Regions from separate parts of the Paenibacillus sp. 22594 genome, predicted to be linked through region 2. Evidence: riboswitches for the same ligand, from Rfam matches in the RefSeq annotation. Region 2 holds a riboswitch; the other holds the start of a gene.
The links. A riboswitch is a leader RNA that binds a small molecule or an ion and turns the genes downstream of it on or off. The one in region 2 is predicted to bind thiamine pyrophosphate.

Region 1 (4,210 bases), on a different contig from region 2:
TCACTTAGCCAGGTCTGTACCTTATCCCACGATGCAGGGTCCTGATAGCCAAACGGCTCACTGCCAGCGTCCATCAGGGGCAGCAGCAGCTCCAGGCTCTTGGACTCGATGTCCTTGTCGAGGGGGGCGGTGGCATCCTCGTGAGCGAGCAGAAGGTCAAGCGCCTCCTGCGGGTGATCCGCAACGAATTGCTGTCCTTTACGTGCAGCCTGGATAAACTTCTGGATGTAGCCTTCAGAATTCTGCAAACCCAAGTCGCTGGCGACCAAGACAAGCTCATAGTAATCGGGGACGCCGTAATCGGTTGGATTCAACGAAATGACCGGATGGCCTTCCTTTTCCAGAATCAACTGCTCATGGTTAATAAATCCGCCAATAATGCCATCGACACGCCCGGTTGTAATGGCTGGAATAAGGTCAAAACCCACATCGGTCAGGTTTACTGCTCCAGGATCTCCGCCATCGCTTTTGACCATGGTTTTCAGCATAGCTTCATAGAGAGGGATCGAAGAGTATCCGGCATTTTTACCTTCCAGGTCTTTTGGGCTCTTGAGCCCGCTGTCAGCCGGAACCATCAGATGATTTAGCGGATGTCTGACGATCGCAGCAACGGACTTCACCGGAATCTGCTCACCCCGTGCCATCAGCACCTGCGGCTGGTAGCTTAGGGCCAGGTCAACTTTACCTGCGGCTACGAGCTTCAGGGCATCATTGCTGTCAGCGGGCATTTGGATATCCACAGCAAGCCCTTCGTCGGCAAAATAGCCGTTCTGCTGGGCGGCGTACAGGAAGGAGTGGACTGCGTTCGGATACCAGTCGAGCATAATCGTTAGCTTGTGGGGCTGCCCGCCTTGATCCGCTGATGCAGAACTGGCTGGAGACTTATCATTGCTGTTCCCGCAGCCTGTCGCAGCAAGTCCCAGACACAGAAATAGCAATAACGGGACTAGATGGAGTTTCCTTTTTCTAAAGGGAGGTTCAGAAGGGATCAGTTTCATCGATGAATGCCTCTTTTCTGCAAAATAATTTTTTCGAGCAGCACAATAAATAGAAACAGAATGATTCCGAGTGCAGATAAAAGAAATACAGAAGCGAACATTTCCGCACTTTGCAGATTGCCCGCCATCCGGCGGCTGAAATAGCCGAGTCCCCGGCTGCCGCCCAGCCATTCCCCGATCGTCGCGCCAATGACGCAGTAGACCATAGAGAGCTTGAGACCAGAGAACAAAGAGGGCAGTGCAGGCGGAATCTGGGTCTTTCGCAGAATTTGCCAGCGGGTCGCACCGAGTGTGAGCAACAGTTCTTTGTACATAGCACCACTTTTGCGCAGACCGTCAAAGGTCCCTACTACCACCGGGAAAAAGGCAGTGAGGAAAACCACTGCAACCTTGCTCCATAGGGTATAGCCAAACCACATAATAAAAATGGGTGACAGCGCGATCAGCGGAATGGTCTGACTGATCACCAGCAAGGGGTATAGCGCCTTTTCGAGTGGAGTGAACATGTGCATTCCAGTACCCAGCAGCATGCCGCAGGTTGCCGACAGAACAAAGCCGAGCAAAACCTCCTGCAGAGTAGCAGGGAAATGTTCTCCGAAAAGCAGTTCTCTCTGCTCCATGAGTGCCGTCCATATAGCCGTTGGAGCCGGGAGAATGAATGCTGGGACAAGCTTCAGTCGCGCAGCGCTCTCCCAGCCGGCAAGAGTGACCAGTACCAGCAAGGCAAAGGGGCCATATTCGCGCAGAAAGGTTCTGCTAATAGATACTCTCATGCAGCCTCCGCTCCAAATTCTCCCGCAAAGTAATGAAATGCGGTTCATAGTTCATCCGGTAATGTCTGGGCCGCGGGATATCCACCGAGAATTCCTGTACACCGCCGCTGCCTCCAGACATCAGGTAAATCCGGTCACTGAGCAGCAGCGCCTCCTCTAGATCGTGGGTGATGAACAGAACCGTTTGCTTAAGACTGCCCCATAATTCCAGGAGCCAACGGTGCAGTTCACGCTTGGTTATGGCATCCAGTGCTCCAAAAGGCTCATCGAGCAGCATCAGCTCATTTCCGGCGGCAAGGGTGCGGAGCATAGCGATCCGCTGACGCATCCCCCCGGACAGCTCCTGCGGGTAGAGCCGCTCTGTACCTTCAAGTCCAAACCGGTCGAGCATTTCACGGATATTCTTTACAGCATCTGCTTTGCTGCTCTTTCGCTTCAGCTCCCAGGGCAGCAGGCAGTTGTCCATCACGGTTCTCCAGGGCAGCAGCAGATCCTGCTGCGGCATATAGGCGACCTGGCCCAGACGCGACGATGGATCGTCAGAGATCATACCGTGAACTTTGAGTTCGCCATCTGTATGCCTAAGCAGACCGGCGATGATTTTGAACAGGGTGCTTTTTCCGCAGCCGCTGGCACCGACAATGGAAATGAATTCGCCCTGGCCGATGTTCATTGAGAGTCCACTGAATACCGGAGTCTGCGGCGAAGCGCTGAAAGCATAGGACAGGTTAGTGATTGAGATCATATTCGTATGTATTAAGCCTCCTTTCATTGGCGACGCATCTGCTTCCGGGACTGCGGAAGCACAATAAAGACCCATCCGTCTCCAGGGGAGGCAAATGGGTCTGAAAGGTTCAGGCAGTAGGCGTGAAGCGGCACTGCTGATCGTTTCTGTTCCACTTCCCTCCGCTGGTATGATCCAGATCAGGTTCCAAGGGTCCGAAGCTTAAGGCTTCGTCTCAGTCATTAGACTCCCCTAGTGAAATAGCAGGTCAATATTATATTCGCAACTGCTAACTAATATAGCATATTCCAGAATGTTGTCAAAAGAAAGTGTGCTCAGGACCGCTGTAGTCCAGTTACGAATAGGGTTAGAATCCCTTCCAGGATATCCTTTTTGCCCGACCCGTGAAGCTTCTGCTGATAGAGATAGAGATCAGGGCTGAGGACCGCGATCAGAGAAGTTGCGGCAAAATGGGGATCAATAGCAATCAGCTTGCCATCATCTGCAACCCGCTTCAGACGCTCGGCCATAACTGCGTTCAGCCGCTGGAAAATCGGATGTTCAAACTGGGTGAGCTGTTTTTTGCCCGTGAATTCAGACTTGATCATCTGCAGTAGCTCAGCATGCTGGTCTATAAATTCCACAACCTGTTCAATACTGCTCCGCAGCTCTTCAATGGAGCTGTCTGCTCCAACAGAGGATTGGAGCTCCTGCTCCAATCGGGCAAGAAAACGTTCGGAGCTGGTGGAGAGCAGGGCAGAGCAAATTTCACCTTTGTCCGTGAATCTGCGGTAGAGCGAACCCTGGCCGATTCCTGCCCGCTTGGCAATGCCGTACATACTGACTGCTTCCAGACCGTTCTCAGTAAAAAGCTCTCGGGCAGCTTCAAGAATACGCTGGACATAAGGGTCCTGATTATTCCGGGAGGAGGATGGATTTGATTGTGGTGTTAGGTTTGAGGATGGATTGCTGCCTTGTTCTCTCGGGTTCATGACAGGCTCCTTTCAGAAATACAGCATATATTTACAGGAAATAAGTGAACTCCATTGACAGACCGGACAATTGTCCGTAGACTAAAAAATGTAACAACGGACAGTTGTCCGTTCAGAGATATATTATATCGATTAAGTTGTGCTGCGGTCAATGAGTCTACCTGCGCAGTTCAATTCAGGAGGAGATAGAGAATGGAGCAATCGCTGAAACCGGAGGCCGATTTTCGCCTGTCAAGCATTCTGGTTCCGCTGCTGGCCATCATTGCCGGTGTATTCATGGTGGTGCTCGACAGTACGGCTATGAATGTGGCTTTGTCAACGCTGGTCAAGGATTTTAATACGGATCTAAATACATTGCAATGGATTGTGACCGGGTACATGCTGGCCCAGGCCTCGGTGATTCCGTTGTCCGGCTGGCTGTCTGACCGTTTCGGAGCCAAGACAGTTTTTCTAACGGCAGTTATCGTATTCACTATGGGTTCTATTCTCTGTGCAACACCAAGCCGTGCAGAATGGCTGATTGCCTTCCGTGTCCTGCAGGGTCTGGGCGGAGGTTGTGTGCTTCCTGTCGGGATGGCATATGTGTACAAGCTGGCACCGAAGAACAAGGTAGGCGTAGTCATGGGGATCATGGGTATACCGGTGCTGTTTGCTCCGGCTATCGGTCCTGTGCTGTCCGGCTGGCTGGTGGAGTATCATTCCTGGCGCTGGATCTTCCTCATA
Region 2 (4,210 bases):
GCAGAAACAGGCGATACGCCAAAATAATCTGCACCAGCGCACGGTCGGTGACATCGCTGTCCGGGTTGAACTCGCCCAGATACGGACGAAAGCGCGGAGCGGATAAGCCGATTTCGCATTCCGGATATTTGTCCTGCAGATAGCGGGCATGCATCGCGGTCATGAAGGCTTCCTGGCGCCAATCATACATGCCCAGAAGAGCACCGATGTTGACAGAGCGGAAACCGGCCTGACAGCCCCGTTCGGGGGCATCCAGACGGTTGCGGTAGACTCTTTTGGGACCTTTCACATGCAGCTTGCGGTAGGTTTCCTGGTGGTAGACCTCCTGATACAGGGTCAGCCCGTCCACTCCCGCTTCCCTAAGCTCCCGATACTCTTCAGTGGACAGCGGGTTCACCTCAATACTGACAGAAGAGAAGTACTCATGCAGAATTTCTACGCATTCCTTCACATATGTGGCCGGACTCTCCCTGCGCGATTCCCCGGTCAGAATCAGAAGATGGCGCAGGCCCGTGGAGGAGATTGCTATAGCCTCTTGTCTGACCTCCTCCAGAGTCAATCTTTTTCGCGGAAAATCATAAATCGAGCTGAAGCTGCAATACGTACAGTGATTCACACAGAAATCAGCCAGGTACATCGGTGTGAACAGCTGCATCACATGCCCAAAATGCGTACGGGTCAACCGCTGCGCTCGCTGAGCCATCTCCTCCAGACAAGATTCCGCAGCCGGAGACAGCAGGGCCTGCAGGTCTTTTTCATCCAGACGATCCTTGAGAAGCGCCCGCTTCACATCCTCCACCCGGTACTCCCGCCACAAGCTCTCGTAAGGCAGTTGCTCCAGACGAGTCAGTGGTTCAAAAAAGCTCATGTTACTCCCCCATTTCCGTTAGCTTGTGAGTCACTTCAGAAATCCGGTCAAAGGCGAAGACGCGACAGCCGTCTCTTCCACTGGACCGAGTCCAGCCAAATAAGCCTTGCGGCCTGCAACTACCGCCTCGCGAAAGGCTTCTGCCATTAGCAGCGGATCACGGGCGGTAGCGATTGCCGTATTGAGCAACACAGCGGATGCGCCAAGCTCCATCGCTTCTGCCGCTTCGGAGGGGCGGCCGATACCGGCATCGACGATCACCGGAAGATCCACCTCAGAGATGAGAATGCGCAGCAGCTCTTTGGTGCGCAGGCCGCGGTTCGAGCCGATGGGTGAACCCAGCGGCATAATGGCGGCGGCTCCCGCTGCTTGCATCCGCAGCGCGGCTGAGAGGTCCGGGCTCATATAGGGCAGCACTACGAAGCCTTCTGCGGCCAGTATTTCCGTAGCCCGGATAGTCTCCAGGTTGTCCGGCAGCAGATATTTCTGATCATTGATGACCTCAATCTTGACCCAATTACCAAGGCCGGCGGCTCTGGCCAGTCTGGCGATCCGCACAGCTTCCTCGGCATTGCGCGCACCCGAAGTATTCGGAAGCAGAGTCATATGGGAAGGAATATGGCTAATAATATTGTCCTGGCTCTCCGGATCTACACGGCGCAGGGCAACCGTGATCACTTGTGAGCCTGAAGCTGAAACCACCTCGGGAATAAGTGTATTGCGGCTGTATTTGCCGGTGCCGATGAACAGCCGGCTCGATAACGTAATGCCGCCAATCACGAATGGATCTAACATGAACTCGCCTCCTGTAATGAAATTCGACAGCGTGAAAATAAATTCTTATATTTTATGATAGCCTCACGGCATCAGCCCCCGCCCACAAAATGCACCAGCTCCAGCCGGTCGCCTTCACATAATGCCACCGCCCCGTAATGCTCCTTGCTGACAATCTCACCATTTCGTTCCACGATCACAAGCCGAAAGCTCCATTCAGGCCGGTTTAACAGATCGGCAACGGTCCGGCAGTCTTCCGCAACTACTCCGGGTTTGCCATTGATGATTAGATTCATGCCTTCTCACCTCCTTCACGTGGTCACCCACGGTACATTCAAACACACAGATCTTACGACTCCTGGAGCGCCAACCAGTAAGCACGGGCAGCAGCTACAGGGTCATCCGCTCCGCAAATGCCGGACATGACCGCAATCCCGGCAGCACCGTGACGGATCACCTGACCTGCATTACCAGGCTCCACCCCGCCGATAGCAATCAGTGGAATGCGGGTGCTACGGACCGCTTCCTCCAGTAGCGCCAAACCGCGCCCCCGCTGACCGGGCTTGCAGCCAGTAGGGAAAATATGCCCGAACAGGCAAAAGTCCGCCCCTTGCCGGCCTGCTTCAGCGGCTTCTGCCGCGGAGTGCACTGACCTTCCCAGCCGGAGACCGGAAGCGGCTGCACGGGCTGCTGCAGGCGGCAAGCTGTGCCAGGCTAGCTGGACAGCACCTGCACCGGCGGCAAGCGCAACATCCAGCCGATCATTGATGACCAGACAGGATGCGGGGATTCCTGCACGCATCAGCTGCTCTGCCATGCCCAGCAGCTCCAGGGCAGACCGGTGCTTTTCCCGCAGATGAATATAGTCCACGAGCGGATGCACAGCGGCCGCCAGGCTGACGAACCGCCCCGGCTCCAACTTCCCATCAGAGATCAAATGAATTTCCGCCAATTCTTCACCTCCTGCTCCACTCTTTTGCGACAAACGGGCAACACAAAAAAACCGCCCCCGCGATAGGAGGCAGTCATAAATTTGTACAGGAATACGGGTGTAAGAAATACAACCCCGCTGCAGTTCATTCATTCTCCGCTTTCCTACGCTGGTTTTAACCAGATCAGGTTCAAAGGGTCCGAACGTCACGTTCGTCTCAGCCTTGCGGCACCCCTAGGGACAATTGCTGTATTCAGTTGCTGACGTGGTTCATATTAACATATTATTCCTCGGAAAAGCTATCCCTTTTACCGAAAGCTTCACTGCTTGCAAGGGACATAAAAAAGAGCAGACCGCATGGGCCTGCTCTTGAACCGTTATATTTTCCGAAACCGACTGGCCGCACAGTAACTTCTAGCCGTTGACAATTTCCCCGCCGTTAACATGCATTACCTGACCGCTGACATAGGATGAATCATCCGAGGCCAGATAGACATAGGCTGGCGCCAGCTCTTCCGGTTGTCCCGGACGCTGCATGGGCTGTGTACCGCCGAACTCGCTGACCTTTTTGGCATCAAATGTGGATGGAATCAGTGGTGTCCAGATCGGACCCGGAGCGACAGCATTCACACGGATACCCTTTTCCGCCAGATTCATCGACAACGAGCGGGTGAAGCTGAGAATCGCGCCCTTGGTGGACGAATAGTCCAGCAGCTGCGGACTGCCGCGGTACGCGGTAATCGACGTCGTGTTGATGATTGTGGAGCCCTTTTTCAGATGCGGCATAGCTGCCTTGGTCAAATAGAACATAGAGAAAATATTCGTACGGAACGTCCGCTCCAGCTGCTCGGAGGTAATATCCTCGATCTTGTCCTGCGGATGCTGCTCGGCCGCATTGTTGATCAGGATGTCCAGCTTGCCCAGTCCCTCCACCGCCCGGTTGATCAGATCCTGGCAGAACGCTTCTACGCCGATGTCACCGGCAATCAGAATACACTTCCGTCCCTCCTGCTCCACTTGGCGTTTGGTCTCTTCGGCATCGGAATGCTCATTCAGGTAGGAAATGACCACATCCGCACCTTCTTTGGCAAAATGAACGGCAACCGCCCGTCCAATACCGCTATCGCCTCCCGTAATGAGCGCCGCCTTACCCAGCAGTTTGCCTGCCGCCTTGTAGCTGGAAGTTTCAAATTCAGGGCGCGGATTCATCTCGCTCTCGATACCGGGCTGATGATCCTGCACCTGGGGAGGCAAGGTTTTGGTAGTCTGCTTATTTTCTGGCATGATCCATTCTCCTTTCGCTGTGTACCTTTTGTTGAAGTAACCACATCGTATTAGGATGGCTTATGCATCATCAATTATACAATCGCTTTCGTTATGTTACTTACCACACTTCCCGGCTGTCCAAACAAAAATACAGTCGTTTTTGACGTAAAGGGCCGATATAATTTAGTGAAGTATAGATCCGAGATGAGATTCGGAGCGATTAACCCATAGGATAAGGAGGCGCATAAGTTATATGACCAGAAATGCACGGAGCATCATCGTCGCGGTCAAAGGAGTCATTTTGCATCAAGGCAGAATCCTGCTCGTACAGCGGGCAGCTGCAGATGTGATAGGAGCAGGCAGCTGGGAAT

Region 1: another riboswitch for thiamine pyrophosphate. It lies ahead of ACTJKB_RS19980 (ABC transporter ATP-binding protein); the one in region 2 lies ahead of ACTJKB_RS05250 (thiamine phosphate synthase).

The regions. Positions count from the first base shown of each region.
Region 1 covers NZ_JBQENA010000006.1:165,668-169,877, forward strand. The annotation lists gene ACTJKB_RS19970 (ABC transporter substrate-binding protein) at 1-998, opposite strand, end outside; gene ACTJKB_RS19975 (ABC transporter permease) at 995-1,771, opposite strand; gene ACTJKB_RS19980 (ABC transporter ATP-binding protein) at 1,755-2,516, opposite strand; TPP riboswitch at 2,656-2,759, opposite strand; gene ACTJKB_RS19985 (TetR/AcrR family transcriptional regulator) at 2,831-3,487, opposite strand; gene ACTJKB_RS19990 (DHA2 family efflux MFS transporter permease subunit) at 3,680-4,210, shown strand, end outside.
Region 2 covers NZ_JBQENA010000001.1:1,127,607-1,131,816, forward strand. The annotation lists gene thiH (2-iminoacetate synthase ThiH) at 1-868, opposite strand, end outside; gene ACTJKB_RS05240 (thiazole synthase) at 899-1,663, opposite strand; gene thiS (sulfur carrier protein ThiS) at 1,735-1,938, opposite strand; gene ACTJKB_RS05250 (thiamine phosphate synthase) at 1,992-2,594, opposite strand; TPP riboswitch at 2,718-2,819, opposite strand; gene ACTJKB_RS05255 (SDR family oxidoreductase) at 2,988-3,857, opposite strand; gene ACTJKB_RS05260 (NUDIX hydrolase) at 4,093-4,210, shown strand, end outside.